DNA from 2 places in the Salibacterium lacus genome. Region 1 is predicted to be linked to the other one. Evidence: a T-box and tRNA genes for the amino acid it is inferred to sense, from the RefSeq annotation. Region 1 holds a T-box; the other holds one or more tRNA genes.
The links. The T-box of region 1 lies ahead of ACFSUB_RS06855 (valine--tRNA ligase). A T-box ahead of a tRNA ligase gene usually reads a tRNA of that ligase, here a tRNA-Val.

Region 1 (9,353 bases):
GAAAAGACGTTTTCTAAAATAAAGGCATAAAAAAAGAAGAGCAGCGCCCGGATTACATTCCGGCGCTGCTCTTCTTTTGCGGTGGCGGGGAGGCAAAGGCAAGTAATGCGGCTGTGACAGGCAGAATGGTCATCATCCAGAGAATCTCGTTGTACTGTCCAAAATAGTCAAAGGCCATGCCGAACGGAAGCGGACCCAGCGCTGATCCTATAACAATAGCAGTTGTAGCAAAACTTTTCAGTTTGCCGATATGATTAAGGCCAAAGTATTCCGGCCAGATCATGTTATTGCAGATTTTTGTCATTCCGTCAAAAACGCCCCATAACACAATGAAAATAACAACGCTCCAAACGGCTTGTGCATATACAAGAAGGATGAGGGTTAAAGCGCTCAAAAGGAAACTGAAGGAATAAACCATATGGAGTTTGACCCGTTCTACGACAAAACCTGCCGCAAGGGTGAACAAAAACGCCGTGATTGGCATTAAACTGAGCAGAAACGCAATAACCGGCCGCCCAATGCCCTTTTCTCCCAAAATCGAAAATAAGTGAATTGTAATACCAGTATTGACCAAAGCGGGAACGACGGCGCAAAATAGTGCAAACCAAAACGATTTCGTACGGATGGCGGCGTCAACCGACCAGGAGGATTCTTCCCGCTCTTTCGCTGATGCAGCTGCTGCTTCCTCCATATTACCGTTTTGGCCGTCATTATCTGGAAGCAGGCCAACATCTTCCGGCCGGTTCCGGATAAAAATAAACGCCGCAGGTACAAAAACGATAAGAAGTATGGTTCCCCAAAACATCCATGCGAATCTCCAGCCGCCGACCTCAATCAGAAAGAAATGAATAGGCGGCATGGCGGCACCGCTGGCAAGAACACCAAGGGTCATGAAACTGAAGGCACGCCCCCTCTGTTTTGAAAACCACTGCGGAACCAGAGTATTTGGTACCAGTGTCATCGATCCCTGTCCGAAAAGACGAAGCATAAAAAAGCCGATAAACATCATCACCGGTCCTATAATGGCACTGTTCCAAAAGCATGCTGCCCCAAGAAGTGTTCCGACAAGAACGGTTGTATACCGCTGTCCTTTTTTATCAATCAGACGTCCTGTTAAAAACAGCAGAAGTCCGGCGGTAAGAGTAGCCGCCGAATAAAGACTGGAAATCATCGTGCGGTTTCCTTCAAACTCTTCAATGTAAATGTCCATAAATACAGAAATAGAATATGTTTGTCCCGGCCCTGAGAAGAAGGCACCCAGAGCCGCCATGGCAACAACCAGCCAACCATAAAAAAACGGCGGATGAACGGGCAGTTTATTTTTCCCGAGCCCGCGCACCGTCTTATTATCAGCAAATTTCATCTTATCCCTAATCCCCTTTTTTTATATCCCGCTCACTGGTGGACGAGAACCCATCGCTTGGATACACGAATACATTCTATCAATCTGTCCTATGAAAAACAATGCAGCAGGGATTGCTATTCATAGTTTTTACGGACACGGCATATAGTGAAAGGGATAACGAATGAAGGTTGAAGCTTTCATGATAAAGACAACCTTGCGCATAACCTGATACAAAGGAGGGCTCAGTGTATGACAGAAGCACACTCTTCGGAGCTGACGTTCAGTCTGGAAGAATCGGTGTGGCTGAATCAGGGCGAAAAGATCAAGGAATTGGTGTCACTGGGATTGGATCCGGATATTAGAATTGAAGAAAAATATGATTATGTCGACATTAAAGGCGGCCTGTACCTGAAAGGGGAGTATTATCCCGAGACAGAAAATGAGGAGAGCGAGGCAGAGAGAGAGCCGGCTCCCCGTTACATTGAAAGAAATAATCGGAGAGAAGATGGGATCGGCGAATTGAAGCACTTTTTTCCAGTAGATGTGACGGTCCCGCTGAACCGGATTCATCATCTCGATGATGTGTACGTAACGATTGACAGCTTTGATTATGACCTTCCCGAACCCGGATGCATTCAATTGACAGCGGATGTAAGTATTTCGGGGGTGCAGGAACGCGGGCATAAGGAAGAGACAGAGGAAGCCGGGGAACCAGCTGCTGTTGAGCCCCTCCCGGTGTGGGAAATGGAAGATGTATTCCGGCCGGAGAATAAAGAAGACAATGAACAGGCCGGCGGCGAAAAAGACAACAAAGAGACAGAGCTGTGGTCAGATACACAGCAGAGAGAAGAAGAGATGGAAACGGAGGAAGATGCATCAGACATTGTCACGTCTTTTTATAAACGTGACACAGAAGAGGACCATCTGCCGGCACATTCAAACAGAGACGAAGATCCGCCGGAGGAAATGGAGGCTGAAGACAGCAGCGATCCGGACGAAACAGATCAGACAGGGGACAGGGATGACAATGCCTTGTATTTAACGAAAATGATGACCAGCGGAGAAGAAGATTTCTCCCGGCTGAAGATGTGCATCATCCAGGAAAATGAATCCATCGAACAGATTGCCCAGCGGTATCATACAACGGCAGGACATCTGCTCCGATTTAACCGGCTGAATCATGAACATGTAGAGGAAGGGCAGATATTGTATATTCCCGCTCCTGTTTCCACACCCGGACCGGAAAACACCTGATACCGGCGGACTGCACGGATTATCCGTATGCTCAGCGGGTGACCGTGCAGCATAAATAAGCACCGGTCAGCAAAAAGAGAAGCATTACGTCAAACGTAGTCGGAAAAATCAACGTACGGATGATCTGGAAAATAATCAGGACGAAAAGTATCTGCATGACAGCCAGTTTCCATTTCCGCCACCACCTCGGTTTCGGCCGGTGATGGTGGTGCTTTTTTTTATGTTTTCGGGGAGGGGGGCACGGTGGACCTGGGTAAGGGGGATAACCCATGAAAATCCTCCTTTCTGTACGGTGGATAGTTTTCTCTTCTCCTATGCATATGCAGATTCTCTGGAAATGTTGCCGTTTGAAGAAGGTTCCATTTCATGAAGGGATGCGCCTTGACGAGAGAGTCTTTTCCCCGTAAAATATGACTATACTTACTATAGAAACTGCGAACAACAGGGAGGAGTACGGATCATTCCGCCTGAAAAAGAGAGAAAAACCCGAGGCTGAGAGGTTTTTTGAGGAAGGATATCCGGAAGGTCGCCCTGGAGCTGCTTTTCTGAAACGACAGTAGGAAAAGCCGGAGCCCCCGTTATCCAGATGAAGCGCACAGCAGGGAAAGCTGTGAATAAAGGTGGTACCGCGAGACTCTTCGTCCTTTGAACAGGGTGGAGGGATTTTTTTATGCCGGAAATAGAAATAACAAGAATTGTCCCAAATGATCCTGCGATCATTATCTGGAAATATCTAAAAACGTCCAAGAAAAACATCTCGGGACAAGGCTGTATTTTGGAAAAAAGCGCCGGCCAACCGTGGACATACACGTAGACTCCTGTGGGAAAAGCAACAGCTGAAGACGCCGCAGGGAGCGATTTTCTCCCGAGGAGGCTGAAGCGTTGCCCACGGAAAGCGAAGGGTATGGGAACGGTGGCCGTCCATCAGCAAAGCATGAACAAGACTTTTGAAGAAACGAAATATAAGCTTTTTAAAAAGGCTTAAATATAATATATGAGGAGGAAATGTGATGACGGAACAACATACGGATATGCCGACCAAATATGACCCGCGTGACACGGAAACAAAGTGGTATCCATACTGGACGGAGCAGTCCTATTTTGAAGCAGAAGGAACAGGGGACAAAGAGCCTTTTACCATTGTCATTCCGCCGCCGAACGTAACCGGCAGGCTTCATCTCGGCCACGCCTGGGATACGACGCTGCAGGACATTCTATCCCGTCTGAAGCGGATGCAGGGATACGATACGCTCTGGCTGCCGGGGATGGATCACGCCGGTATTGCCACCCAGGCGAAAGTGGAAGGAAGATTAAAAGAAGAAGGAATGGACCGATATGAACTCGGCCGCGAGGGTTTCCTGGAAAAATCATGGGAATGGAAGGAAGAATACGCTGATTTTATCAGGCAGCAGTGGGCGAAACTTGGTCTTTCCCTGGACTATTCCAGAGAGCGGTTTACGTTGGACGAAGGATTGTCCACAGCGGTTCGTGAAGTTTTTGTTTCCCTCTACAATAAAGGTTTGATTTACCGCGGACAGTATATTATCAACTGGGATCCGGATACCCGGACGGCCCTTTCCGATATTGAAGTTGACTACAAAGATGTTCAGGGTCACTTTTATCACATGAAATATCCGCTGAAAAATGGAAACGGTCATATTGAAGTCGCGACGACAAGACCGGAAACGATGCTTGGGGATACCGCTGTCGCCGTGCACCCGGAGGATGAGCGATACAACCATCTTATCGGGCAGACTGTTGTTCTGCCAATTATCGGCCGTGAAATAGAGATAATCGCCGATGATTATGTGGATATGGAATTCGGATCGGGTGCCGTGAAAATCACACCGGCCCACGATCCGAACGACTTTGAAATGGGGAACCGGCATAACCTGGAACGCGTTCTTGTGATGGATGAATCCGGAACGATGAATGAAAATGCGGGCAGGTATCAGGGGCTTGACCGCTTCGACTGCCGCGCCCGGCTTGTGAACGATCTGCAGAAGGACGGTGTACTGTTCCAGATTGAGGACCATGAGCACTCCGTCGGTCACTCGGAGCGAAGCGGTGCTGTGGTGGAGCCGTATCTTTCCACGCAGTGGTTTGTGAAAATGAAACCACTGGCAGAGCAGGCGGTGGAACTTCAGAATCAAGAAGAAAAAGTACACTTCGTGCCGGACCGGTTTGAAAAAACATACCTGCACTGGCTCGACAACATCCGTGACTGGTGCATCTCCCGTCAGCTCTGGTGGGGCCACCGGATTCCAGCCTGGTACCATAAGGAAACAGGAGAAATGCATGTCGGCCATACAGCACCGTCCAATCCTGAAGAATGGGAGCAGGATGAAGATGTGCTGGATACGTGGTTCAGCTCTGCGCTCTGGCCGTTTTCGACGATGGGCTGGCCGGACAGGGAAGACCCGGACTTTCAGCATTTTTACCCAACCAATGTGCTTGTCACCGGCTATGACATCATCTTTTTCTGGGTCTCCCGCATGATCTTTCAAGGTCTGGAATTCACGGGACAGCGACCGTTTAAAGATGTTCTCATCCACGGTCTCGTCCGGGATGCAGAAGGCCGTAAGATGAGTAAATCGCTCGGCAACGGAGTAGACCCGATGGATGTGATCGACCAATACGGCGCCGATGCGCTGCGCTTCTTCCTTGCTACCGGAACAACCCCGGGTAACGATCTTCGTTTTCACTGGGAAAAGATCGAAGCGAACTGGAACTTTGCCAATAAGATCTGGAACGCGTCCCGGTTTGCGCTCATGAATATGGGAGACCTCACGTATGATGATATGGATCTGAATGGGGACAAAACAATGGCCGACCGCTGGATTCTTACGCGTCTTGAGGAAACCATCCGTGATGTGACGCGGCTCATGGATAATTATGAATTCGGTGAAGTGGGGCGTCTTTTATACAACTTCATATGGGATGACGTGTGCGATTGGTACATTGAGATGGCTAAACTTCCTTTGTACGGGGATGATGAAGCGGCAAGACATACAACACGCTCGGTTCTTGCTCACGTACTCGAACAGACGATGCGGCTGCTGCATCCGATCATGCCATTCATCACAGAAGAAATCTGGCAGCACCTCCCGCACAAGGGTTCATCCATCACAGTGGCAGCATGGCCAAAAGCCGATGAAGCATGGATGGATTCGGAATCAGTGGATGACGTGGAACTGCTTCAGCATGTGATTCGTTCGGTCCGTAATACCCGTGCGGAAATGAACGTCGCCCCGGGTAAAGAAATCGACCTGCAGATGAAACCGCAGACGAGCGTTGTGCAGGACCGCCTGGAACGCGGGCGCGCGTACCTTGAACGATTCTGCAATGCCGGTGAGCTTACGATTGATCCTGATATGGAAGCACCGGAAAAATCTGTGTCCCATGTTCTCAGCGGAGCGGAGCTGTACATGCCGCTGGCCGGCCTGATTGATCTGGAGGAAGAAATCTCCCGCCTCGAAAAAGAAAAGGAAAAGCTCAATAACGAAGTGGAACGGGTTCAGAAAAAGCTGGCGAATGAAGGATTTACCCGGAAAGCACCGGAAAACGTCGTCGCCGGGGAACGCGAAAAAGAAAAAGATTACCTGGAGAAACGGGAGAAAGTGACAGCCCGGATTCAGGAATTGAAAGCATAATAGAAAGAAATCGAGAGGGATGCAGTTATGCAGACGTACAAAGAAGCCCTCAGCTGGCTTGAGGAATTGAGCGCACGCGGCATCAGGCCCGGTCTGGACCGGGTCCGCATGATGCTTGAGGGTATCGGCAATCCAGAGCGGAGGTTGAAAAATATTCATGTCGGCGGAACCAACGGAAAAGGGTCCACAACTGCCTTTTTGAAAGAACCGATGAAAGAAGCCGATTTGGTATGCGGGACCTTCACTTCCCCGTATGTGCATGAATTCAGGGAACGTATCGCTGTTAACGGGGAACCAATATCAGAGGAAGACTTTTTGAAAAGCGCACAGGCTGTCCGCCCGGTTGTTGACAGTGTTGCAAAGACCCCTTTTGGACCGCCGACAGAATTTGAAGTACTGACCGTGATTGCCGCGCATTACTTTGCTTTTTCGGCGCATCCTGATGTGGTTGTCTGGGAAGTCGGCCTTGGCGGACGTCTGGATTCAACAAACGCGGTACATCCGATGATCACGATCATAACTAATGTCGGCCACGACCACCAGGCGATTCTCGGCGATACGATCGAAGAGATCGCACGCGAAAAAGCGGGTATCATTAAGTCGGGCGTTCCGGTTATTACGTGTGACACGAATCCTGCAGTGACAGAGATTCTGGAAGAAACCGCTGAAGATGCGCGGACGAGACTGTACCGGATCGATCGTGATTTTCATGTTACAGAGGCAGAAGCGGAATCGTCCGGATCGACCTTTTCGTTTCAGTCCATTTTAAATCATATTCCGGATGTAAACATTTCCATGCTCGGCCGCCATCAAACAAAAAATGCGGCAGCAGCCTTGATGGCATTTCGGTATTTGATGCTGTATTACGCTCTTCCGGTGGATGAGGAGCACATACGGCGCGGACTTCAGAAAGCATACTGGATCGGACGTATGGATTACCGGGAAACAACACCTCCGCTGCTGCTCGACGGCGCTCATAATAAAGAAGGAATGGAAAGTCTGGCCGAGGCACTTGAGGATCACTTTCCTGAACGCCCCCTTCATCTGATTGTCGGTATGACACAGGAAAAGGACCCTGCTGTGTTGTTGGAACCTTTAAAGACACTGCCCATTCAATCAGCGGCAGCGGCGGATTTCGACTTCTTCAGGGCGGCATCGGCAGAAGAAACCGCAGCCAAGAGCCCCGTTCCGGATACAAAAGCGTTCCCGGACTGGCAGACCGCATGGGAAAATGTACAGCAAAAAGCTTCGCCGGGTGATCTGGTTGTGGCTTCCGGCTCTCTGTATTTTATTTCAGAGATTACAGCGAAAGCATAACCAAACGAAAACTCCCGGACAACAACCTGGTACAGTCCTCGGGGAAGAGCAGATCATACAAAAAAAGCGGCTTTATGTTAAAGGCGGAGTTTGGGAAGGTGTCCCGGGCTTCGTCTTTTTACACCTATCGGTTATTATTTTCTGGATACCTCCTTTTGTACTACAGACAGAATATAGGGGAATGATGTATTCGATGCAGGTAGAAGGGATTTTATTCCATTGACCCGAACGGCTGGACATGCCATGATACAAAAGAAACCCGAAATGGCAGGATGAAATGGAAGGAGGATGGGTCTATGGTCTTTGCTGCCATGGCCGCCGCAGCGCTTGTCTGCTTTTTTGTGCTGGGAAAACTACCGGCATCTTGGAACCGGGGGGTTCAGGCACAGCTTGTACTCTCGGCGTTATTAACTGCCGCACTCATATATTTGCTGCATCAATTATATTCTTTTCCTGCAGCTGCCGTTGTTTTTCTGGTATTCATGCTGTTTTTTTCTTTTCTTATCGGAAAACAGATACAGTATACAGAGGAAGCAGCCGTTGAAGGAGAACAGCTTCCTTTAATGCGGGAGGAAGAACCGGTGGAAGAAAGACCGGAACCAGCGCTGGAAGAATCATTTAATCAGGCGCTGCCTGCAGAAGACAGCACAGAGCCCCGGGAAGAGCAGAAAGCCGGTGGAAGTATAACACAGTTTCGTGAAACGGAAAATTCTGTTTCAATGAAAGAAAATGATCTGATGGAAGAAGAGAACTTTTTTCAGCGGAGAGCATTTATGATTGAGGAGGAACCTCAAGAAGAAACAGAAGAAGATACAACGGACCGTATTCTTACGACGCAGAAAGAAGAAACCAGAACCACAGAAGAAACAGAGGAGAGCCATTGGTCGGATAAACGGGCAAAGCTTTTGAATGAGCTCGATGAAAAGCCGTCAGAAGATCCGGAAGACGGGTGGAGGAACGGCCATGAAACGAAATAGCTACATAGAAAAAGCAATGCTTCTGTTCACCTGTCTGACAGGTGTAATTCTGCTTTTTGCGCTTGGAGGGGCGGCGGCGTATGAATATGTCTGGCCTGAAGAGGAGACGCTTCCGTCCGAAGCTGTTGCAGGCGGGGTGGACATTGGTGGAATGAAAAGGTCGGAAGCAGAAGAATCGGTGTCTGAAGAATGGAAAAACTGGCAGCAGCAAGCAGGCGTGGCTCTCCGGCTTTTTGACGAAGAAGTGGTGATAGAAGGAGACCGTTTCACAGCCGAAGTAAAAGAAAGTGTACAGCAGGCTTTCACAGATCATAATGTTCCGCTTCACGTTTCCTGGAATAGTGGAGAAAATGCGCTCCCAGAAGCTTTAGACCGTTTTTCCTTTGTACACCTGCGCGATCGGATAGATATGACAGCGTTGAATGAACAGATAAGAACGATCGATAACGTCACACAGAATCAGACACAGACTCTGGATACCGGGACGTTTTTTATGGAGGAGCTTCCCTTGGAATCCACCACATTTAACAGGGTGACACTCTCTCCTGGTATGTCCGGATCGGCTCTGGAAGACTGGTCGCGGGCCCTGGATGGTTATGAAATGGAAGGAAATTCTGTATTCTCCCTTCTGGAAGTACTGGAGGAAAGCGGAAATACCGTCTATGATGATCCGGCACTTGATGCTCTGGCAACTGGTATATTTCAGGTACTGGCCGCCACCAATTTTGAACTGTCGGAGCGCCACATTAATGAGGAACTTCCACCATACGCAGCACCTGGAGAAGGCGCTCATGTCGATGTTCCGGA
Region 2 (9,353 bases), 190 kb from region 1:
GGGAAAAACTGAAACAGATGTGGAAGTCTTTGTTTACCAAGGACAAGCGTCCACAGAAGCCGGAAGAGGGCGAAGGCGACACCGAAACGGAAAAGAATGAGATTTAATGGATATCAGGTTCCTGCGGGAACCTGACAAAATAATGAATACCCCTTGCGTCTTTGCATTTTCCGTCTTATAATAAGAAATATCGCTGATTTGAAGACAATACGAGCCGTTAGTTCAGTGGGAGAACGCTTGCTTGACAGGCAAGAGGTCACTGGTTCAAGTCCAGTACGGCTCACCATACATAATAGGCAGGTGACGCCGGTTTGAGGGAAACCCTCGGTCCGGCGTCATTTTTATAGATCCATTATATCTTAAGATCAACTACGATTCTGCTTTCCATTATTCAATATTACGATTATTACCGCAACAACACCCATTAAATGTACCTTTAGATTTTTGATGTATTTTATATGAGCGGGGGATGAAGAGAAATAAAATTCTAATCACCTATAAACGTTAAATTTAGAGGATATGAATTCAAAGTAAAGAATGGTAATGGTTTGAATAGTTAAAAAAACGGCAAATGAAAAAAGCGGTTGATATCCTTTTTGAAAGTTTATAATTTCAAACCAAGTGAATACCGCCTGTATCCCTATACCAAATAAAGAAAAAATGGTGACATACCATAAAAACACATTTTTGTAATCCCTGAATATTTCATAAAGATAAATAAAAATGTAACTCGAAGGGGCAAATAGCAGATAATAAAAAATATCAAATAATTCATACTCAGGTAAATCATTAATTATATAGAAATTAATGAGCCCGCCGCCGATCGTAAAGTCAAATAAAAATCCAAACGAGACACCCCACATTGAAAATAACAAAGCTATGTCTCTCGTGAATTTCTTAGGAAGAAGGAATAAAGCAGAGTAAGCCAGCAAGAGCATTATCAATAGACATATTTCGTTTTTATCAAAGCTTTCCCATAAACTCACGTGTATGTCACCTCTTTATAAGCAATCTTTCGTATGAAAAGAAGCGAGTAATAGGCAATGACGTGAAGCAGCAAATAGTAAATGGCATCAAATCCCAAATTCCATTTCACATAATCCGCTATATTTAAAATGGAGGTCAAACTTGAAAAAAACAGCAGTATGATTAAAGATACTAAAACAACGAATATGGTGTTTGACTTATGAACCAGATTTAATTGTGTGACTAAGATTAATGGAATGATTACACTTCTAAGTAATAAAAAAGCGGTATAATTCATGCTCTCTTCTGTTAATTCAATACGTTCCATGCCCTCATATATAATCCAACCCCAATTAATATTGATGATTAGAATAACCATAAGTACAAATGTATTTTCAATAATCGATATTTTCTTTGGCATTATCAAAAATGTTGTTGTTATAAACCATGCGGCAAAGAAAAATAATACAAAAGCCATATAGACCACATTCCTTATCAATAGTGTTATTATGTGTGTTTCAGGTGACAAATATAACCAGCGGGTGGGATGCTCTATAGTGAATCTGCATTAGCCGTCATGCAGTCACGACACTTTTTCTTATTGTGCTGCTCTTGTGTTACGTTTATACATCACCTTAGCAAGAATAACGCCTGAAAGAGCCGTTAGTTCAGTGGGAGAACGGTTGCTTGACAGGCAAGAGATCACTGGTTCGAATCCAGTACGGCTCGCCATACATAATGTGCCATTTTTTGGCTGGACACGGTCTGCAAACAAATTGCAAACCTTCACCTGAATAAAGTATTATTGAATTTGAAGGCAGCTTGCTTTTATATTATAAATATACATATGACTTCTCGATTTACTTCTCTTTCGGTTCATACTTTTTTTAGATATCGGATCTGGGAAGTATTTCATCTTATCAAGCAAAAATGTTAACTCTAATCCAGCAGTTACAGCCGGACGAACAAGAAGAAGCTTTACGAAAGAATGTAAAGAACAATAGGAAGGAGGAGTTCACGTGACATTGCAGCAATTGAGATATGTGATTGAGGTGGCGAAGCAGCGATCGATTAGTAAAGCTGCGCATCAATTGTTTATTAGTCAGCCGAGTTTGTCGAATTCGATCAAAGAATTGGAGAATGAACTGGGGATTGCGATTTTTTCCCGGACGAATAAGGGAATTGTTATTACGTCAGAGGGGTCGGAGTTTTTAGGTTACGCAAGACAGGTGATGGAACAGACAGACTTGCTTGAAAACCGCTATGCCAATGCATCTCAACCCCCGCAGCAGCATTTCTCTGTATCCGGCCAGCATTATGCCTTTGCGGTCAGTGCGTTTGTGAAGCTGTTGAAAAATTATGATCGGGATGAATATGAGTTTACGTTACGGGAGACGAGGACGTATGAAATCATTGAGGATGTAAAAAACCTTCGTAGTGAAATTGGGATTTTGTATGTAAATGATTTTAACGAACAGGTTATTCGAAAGTTTCTGAGAGAAGGAAATTTAACGTTTCATGAGCTGTTTCAGGCCAGGCCGCATGTGTTCATCAGTTCAACGAACCCACTCGCGGCCGAGAAGTATGTTACCTTAGCTGATTTGGATCCTTATCCATATTTGTCATTTGAACAAGGGGACTATAATTCGTTTTATTTCTCCGAGGAGATATTAAGCACCATCTCAAGACGCAAAAATATTCGCGTCAGTGACCGGGCCACGTTGTTTAACCTGCTGATAGGATTGAATGGATACACCATTTCCACAGGCATAATCAGTTATGACATCAACGACGATGATATTGTGGCGGTGCCGCTTAACGTGGATGAGAGCATTACAGTCGGGTATATTCAACATAAGAATATAGCAAACAGCCCGCTGGCAGCGATTTATATCAATTTCTTAAAGGAAACGATTGCCGAAGAATTAACTTTGCTATAGTTTGAAGCTATGACAAAGTATAGACTTTACGTGTTATGCTATACCATTATTCAATGCTACACTGACCCTACATTACCAAAGGAGAGGGTTAGCAGTGGGGAAAAGAAGTTTAGAACAAAGATTAAACGAAGGTACAGTCGTTGCAGCCGAAGGATATTTATTTGAAATGGAGCGCAGAGGTTATTTACAGGCTGGATCGTTTGTACCAGAAGTAGCGCTTGAGCACCCGGAGGTTTTAAAGCAGGTATATCGTGATTACATGAATGCCGGTTCAGATGTGGTTTTAGCTTTCACCTATAATGCCCACCGTGAAAAAATGAGAATTATAGGTAAAGAACATTTACATGAGCCATTAAACCGAAATGCGATTCGTTTGGCGAAAGAAGTGGCAAAGGAACATCCTGTAGAAGAAGCGCTAGTTGCAGGCAACATTTCGAATACGAATATTTTTGATCCGGAAGATGCTGATTCTGCGGAAGAAGTAAGAAGTATTTTTGCAGAAATGGCCACGTGGTGCAAAGAAGAAGGCGTTGATTTTATAAATGGGGAAACGTTTTATTACCATGAAGAGGCCGTTATTGCGCTGGAGGAAATTCAAAAGCAGGGTCTGCCGGCAGTCGTTACATTAGGGCTGATGGGCGAAAATATACTACGGGATGGCTATACGGTTGAAGAATCCTGTAAGACTCTTTCTGAAAAAGGTGCGTTAGTGGTTGGGATGAACTGTTTCCGCGGACCACATACGATGCAGCCATACCTGAAGGGAATTAGAAATGAGGTAGAAGGGTATGTCGGTGGACTGCCTATTCCATATCGCACGACAGAAGAACACCCGACGTTCTTCAACCTGCCTGATGGAGGATGCAGTTGTTCCCTGCCGACCGAAACCACGTTCCCTACATCCTTAGACCCGCTTTATCACAATCGGTACGAATTAGCAGAATGGGCGAAAGAAGCAAAAGATATTGGTATTCATTATATTGGTCTTTGCTGCGGAGCCTCCCCTGCGATGATCAGAGCAATAGCAGAAGCGGTGGGATACGAAACCATTAATTCCAAATATTCACCGGATATGGAGAAGCACTTCTTATTCGGCAAAGATGAAACGCTAAAAAGTCATAATCTAAACTACAGTAAAAAAGCGTAAGTCAAAAGGTGATATGTGAACAAGATGGATGCATTCTTCATTAACTGAAGCTGCATCCATTTTTAAGACTGGTAAGGTCTCCGTAAAAACCGGTACAAAAGATGGCATACGTGGAAAAAACGACCGCTCATAAGTGTGGTATATCAAGAGACATGGTTTAGAGAGCTGGATATCGATAGAATACCCCGGGCATCGGGATCCGGTCGGCTGGTCATGGACCAAAAAGACTGAGAATCATAAGATGACCTGCCGGGATCGAACGCGGCGCATGTATAAAAATTAATCGTTATCCGCTAATTCATCCCTGTCTGCGGCTCTTGGCGGCTCTTCCATCCATCCGTGCTTAATCATAATGTTTGCTCCTTTATCCGCAAACTGCGCAACTTCAGCCATCAGTCTGCCATACATAACACCGATATCCCTGCGTGGACTCATGGACATGCTTGTGCCGTAATATCCAAGACTGATGGTGGTTAATGTTGAACAATAAAACATCATCTTTTTGTCAGAAAAGGTGTAAGTCGTTGAATCCGTTACTTCGGAGTCCAGCATCATCGGGCTGGGCAGGTCGTTTTCCTTTAAATAGGATTCAAATATGTCACAGTGTTTTTGAGCCATATCTCTTCCTCTTTTTAAAAATTGGACCACCTCTTTGTTCTGGGCAATCTGGCTGTATCCCATCATGGTGGCAGACCCGAGCGCATTTCTTTGGAAATTGGCATAAAGATTGGCTATTTCCATCCCTGTTAACGGTCGTCTTTCTCCAAAATACCCTGCTAAAAAACTTTTTTTATGAACATAATCGAAAGTCTTTGGTTTTGGAAGATAAGGCGGCCTTATATAGGAACCTTTGGATAATAAAATATCATTGCTCCATTTGATAATTTTATCTGATTCGGTAAGACAGGCACTGTAAAAATAATAAATGTCCTCTCTTACAACTAAACTTAAAGCCATATTGTAATTATTTAATCCAAGCTTTCCTAACTGATTCAGCGAATTTAAATAATACGTATCCGAAAATAAACGAGGGGCTGTTACATCTACATCCTCGCTAAGTTTAAAACCATGAGGAATTGGATAATTTTCGTTATGAAACAGCTCTGTAACGGTACGAATGTGGGAGTGGGAAACTTCCAAGGCGTATTGCAGTAAATTTCTTATCTCCGTATCTTCGACGATGTTCATTTCCTGCTCTAAATGACAGATGGCTGCACTGTCATTCATATATGTTATCCATAATTGGGAGATCTCTGCCGACGTTAATGATATGTTACGGTTCGACTCCTGCATACCTAATCCTCCAAACGTGTATTTCGTTTATATTCTGCTCTTTTTTCATGGTTCCATTCATCTTTTGTGTATAATAAAAGAAAAAAACAGCAGCAGGTCGTGATGGTAGGAATACGCCGGCTTCCTGCAGTAAACGGGGATTCCCCGTTTACTTCTTTTCCTTCGTGAAAGAGATAAGCGTAAGGAAGGATATACAGAGCGGCGGTTGTTTTAGTAAAATAAGAAAGACGTTTATTGATACAAAGAAAAGAGATGTTGTGATGCATGTAGTGCTCCTGATGATGCTGCCGGACAGTACCGATCCGGAACCAGGGCACATGGAGGGAAAACAATGGATATCGTACTAAATATCATCGATCAATGGTGGGAAGCTTTTCTGGGACTGCCATGGGTGAAAATCGGGATAGCATGTCTTATCTTTCTCGTTGTTTTCATCTTTCGAAAAGTGTTCACCCGTTACATTTTCAAGATAGTGATGAGGTTTGCGCAAAAGTCTCCGGCATCGTTTTTTACGAATATGCTGACGTCGTTTGAAAAGCCGGTCCGTTTCTTTATCGGGGTGCTTGGTGTATACCTTGCGCTATTATATCTGCCCATACCGCCTGAATCCATGGGTGTGATCAACACGATATACCGTTCTATTGTGATTGCAGTCATCGGCTGGGGGCTGTTTAACTTTTCGTCGACGAGTTCGAATCTGTTTCACCGTTTTTCGCATAAAATGGAAGACGGGGCCGACAGTATGGTCATTCCGTTTTTGTCAAAACTGACCCGTTTTGTCATCGTACTGCTGACAATTACCGTCGTTGCTTACGAGTGGGGTTACGACATTAATGGTCTGGTGGCAGGTCTTGGTCTGGGCGGACTGGCGGTGGCGCTTGCCGCCCAGGAAACGCTCAGCAACTTTCTCGGCGGCGTCATCATTGTGACGGAACGTCCGTTTAAAAGCGGCGACTGGATTGAAACGCCGACTGTGGAAGGAATGGTGGAAGACATCAGCTTTCGAAGCACGGAAGTCCGGACGTTTGCCGATTCGCTTGTTACCGTACCGAATAAAATCCTTGCCAGTGAAGCCATCACTAACTGGTCGGAAATGAGTGTCCGCCGCGTTATGTTTACAGTAGGTGTGGAGTACGGAACACCGCCCGCTAAGATCGAAACCGTCGTGCAGCGGGTGGATGAGATGCTGCGTGATCATAAGGATGTGGATAACGAATTAATTCTCGTGCGTTTCAGTGAAATGAGTGACTCTTCCTATGATATTTTCATCTACTTTTTCACAAAGTCCACGGCTTGGCAGGAATGGTATAGAGTGAAAGAAGAAATTAATTTAACCGTTATCCGTATTCTCGAAGAAGAAGGCGTAAGCGCCGCTTTCCCATCCCGTTCCCTTTATGTGGAAAAAATACCGGAAGAATGGAAAGGGATGGAACGGGAGAAACGAGAGTCCAACGAAGAATAAGCAACATTTCTGTGACACTCTTTCGTTAAACGGTGGAAAATGCAGAAGACTCCCTTTATAATAGCAGAGGATTTAAATGGAGAAGGGGGCAGGCACGTTGGAACAGACGGCTGTATTCTCATTATTCAAAGGATTGTCTGTACAGAAGGTAATGGAGCTGGTTCATCATTTGGAGCTGTATGAAAGTGACGTTTTTTTTGAAAAAAAGCAGAGCTCTGCAAATGGAAAAAGTATGCTTGGTATGATGTCGGTATTTACAACCATACGAATCGGCGACAAGATTCATGTCCGTGCCAAAGGGACAGATGCTTCGTCCTTACTATCCAGTGTTCATTCCTTTCTGGAGGACGCGCAGGCAGCACAGGAAACGCTTGGATACTGGGAGGAAGAAGGAGTGGAATCGGTCGAAAAAGCGATGACGGCTTCCCTTCATAACTGGACTCCTGAAGTACGAAACGTCGCAAAGTCCTATCTAAAAACGACGAGACATTAATATAAAAAGTCCGGCGGGCACCTTCCCACCCGCAAAAAATGTTCCGAACGATTCATAACAGAATCGTTCGGAACATTTTTTTATCTGGTGATGGTTTGGCCCGTTCTCTTGTAATCCCAACATCAAGACAAAAGTTTCATTTTTCAGAGCGTTCGAAATCATAGTGTAAATTCGTAGAGAAAGGGAAATACGATAAGTAGAAGAACGAAAGGAGGGGGCGTTGTTGAAGAAGACAGGGACCGCCGTTTTGCTCATTAGTGCAGGACTGCTCGCATCCTGTGGACAATCAGACATGAAAGAAAACAGTACAGTGCAGGCGGCTGCAACATCTTCTGCTGTGCAGGTGGAAGAAAAACAGCCTCTCTCCGACGTGAAAAGCGCAACCGACCAGAAAGAAGAAGGGGCAGAACAGTTTAACAGCCTCTTTGAAGATGAAGCGATCACCACGTTATTTTCCATGCTGCAACGTGACCGGCAGCAGATAGAAAAAGAAGCCGGAACACCGGTGGAGGAAGGGTCATTTGAAGGAGCAGCGTTTATGGATTACGGCAGCGGTACTTTCTTTTTCCCTGATGGCTCACAGCAGGCAGAGACATTTGCCGTGCAGAACCCTTCTGTTCAAGCCGAAAAGGTCTCTAAACAGATTGGTTCTCCGGATGAAGAATATGAGAACAAAATGGAAGAACTTTGGACGCAGGAATATAAATACGAGGACGGAACAATCATCGTGGAAAAGCCGGACGAAACAGCAGATGAAGTCAGTACTGTATGGTTCGAAACATCATCATAAAAAAGAGAAATGGATCAGTTAAGGCGGAGTGCGGGAAACGGTTCCACTCCGTCTTTTCTTTTTTGTATAAGACCGGGGACCATTTAACGGCCGGGAGTTTCAGCCTCCTGCTGGTTCCACCCCTCAACCGGCGATGGCTTCTTCTTTCCCAGCATGAACTGGAAGAGGGAGAGGAGCAGCAGAACAAAAACGGCACTGCCGGCAAACAACATCGAAAAACCGGTGTAGGACACGATAATACCGAGCAGGAATGAACCAGCCGCTATGCCGCTGTCAAACATCATGAAAAACGTAGCGGTCGCGTAACTGTTACGCTCCGGCGCTGCGGTTTGTACAGATAAAGAAAGAAGCGATGGCAGGAGCGTTCCGTACCCTATACCAATCAGAGCGGCCGATACAAGAAACATAACGGCACCACCCGCGGCACTGAGGAGACCGAGTCCCAAAGCAAAAACAAACAGACATGGCAGGATGACAATTTTCGAGCCGCGTTCGTCAAACAAACGGCCGAGGTACGGACGGCTGAGCAGCATGGTCACCGCAAAAACAAGGAAGAAATAACTGGATACCGAAGCAAGCCCGAGTTCTTCTGCGTACACAGAAATAAACGATATGACTCCTGAATAGGCAAAAGCGACAAGACTGCTGGCGGCGGCGATGGGCAGAGCTTTGTGTTCGATAAGCCCCCGCAAGCCTGTCGGACTGTTTTCGCTGGGGGAAGACTTCGGAATGTCTTTTGGATGGACAAGAAAGGCAGAAAGCACGCCGGCGCTCATAATGACACTTAACAGTACAAACAGAAATTGATAGGACATGAACTGTGTCAGTGATAAGCCTAGAAACGGACCGGCCACGATCGCAAGATTCATGGACATCGTGAAATAGCCGAGTCCTTCTCCCCGTCTTGCTTCCGGTACGACATCTGCAGCAATGGATGCGGTGGCAGTCGTCAGCACACCAAAGGAAATGCCGTGGAAAACGCGGAGCAGGATGAGCGGAAGAAAAGTATCGATCCAGATATACCCGTAGGTAGAAAGCGCAAATACGACAGCTGTGATAAGCAGGATGTTTTTCTTTCCGCCCCAATCCAGTATTTTTCCCGAAAAGGGACGGATGATAATGGCGGTAAGGAGCATGGCGGTTACAATAAGACCGCCTTTGGACTCGGATCCTCCCATTTCATTGACGACATAGAGCGGGAGAGTGGTAAGCAGCGTATAAAAAATAACAAAGACGATGAAATGAACGAGAGAAATGCTGAG

Region 2: it has a tRNA-Val gene. The T-box ahead of ACFSUB_RS06855 (valine--tRNA ligase) is inferred to sense a tRNA for this amino acid. The anticodon was not compared.

Annotation. Positions count from the first base shown of each region.
Region 1 is NZ_JBHUML010000002.1:1,169,826-1,179,178, reverse strand. Features, by position in the region: gene hemL (glutamate-1-semialdehyde 2,1-aminomutase) at 1-30, shown strand, start outside; gene ACFSUB_RS06865 (MFS transporter) at 53-1,363, opposite strand; gene spoVID (stage VI sporulation protein D) at 1,595-2,599, shown strand; T-box leader at 3,028-3,248, shown strand; gene ACFSUB_RS06855 (valine--tRNA ligase) at 3,610-6,252, shown strand; gene ACFSUB_RS06850 (bifunctional folylpolyglutamate synthase/dihydrofolate synthase) at 6,280-7,569, shown strand; gene ACFSUB_RS06845 (hypothetical protein) at 7,866-8,546, shown strand; gene ACFSUB_RS06840 (hypothetical protein) at 8,533-9,353, shown strand, end outside.
Region 2 is NZ_JBHUML010000002.1:976,453-985,805, reverse strand. Features, by position in the region: tRNA gene ACFSUB_RS05865 (tRNA-Val) at 212-286, shown strand; gene ACFSUB_RS05860 (hypothetical protein) at 492-986, opposite strand; gene ACFSUB_RS05855 (hypothetical protein) at 983-1,444, opposite strand; tRNA gene ACFSUB_RS05850 (tRNA-Val) at 1,624-1,698, shown strand; gene ACFSUB_RS05845 (LysR family transcriptional regulator) at 1,986-2,906, shown strand; gene ACFSUB_RS05840 (homocysteine S-methyltransferase family protein) at 3,001-4,053, shown strand; gene ACFSUB_RS05835 (DUF3231 family protein) at 4,333-5,346, opposite strand; gene ACFSUB_RS05830 (mechanosensitive ion channel family protein) at 5,678-6,808, shown strand; gene ACFSUB_RS05825 (HPr family phosphocarrier protein) at 6,885-7,301, shown strand; gene ACFSUB_RS05820 (hypothetical protein) at 7,525-8,091, shown strand; gene ACFSUB_RS05815 (MFS transporter) at 8,175-9,353, opposite strand, start outside.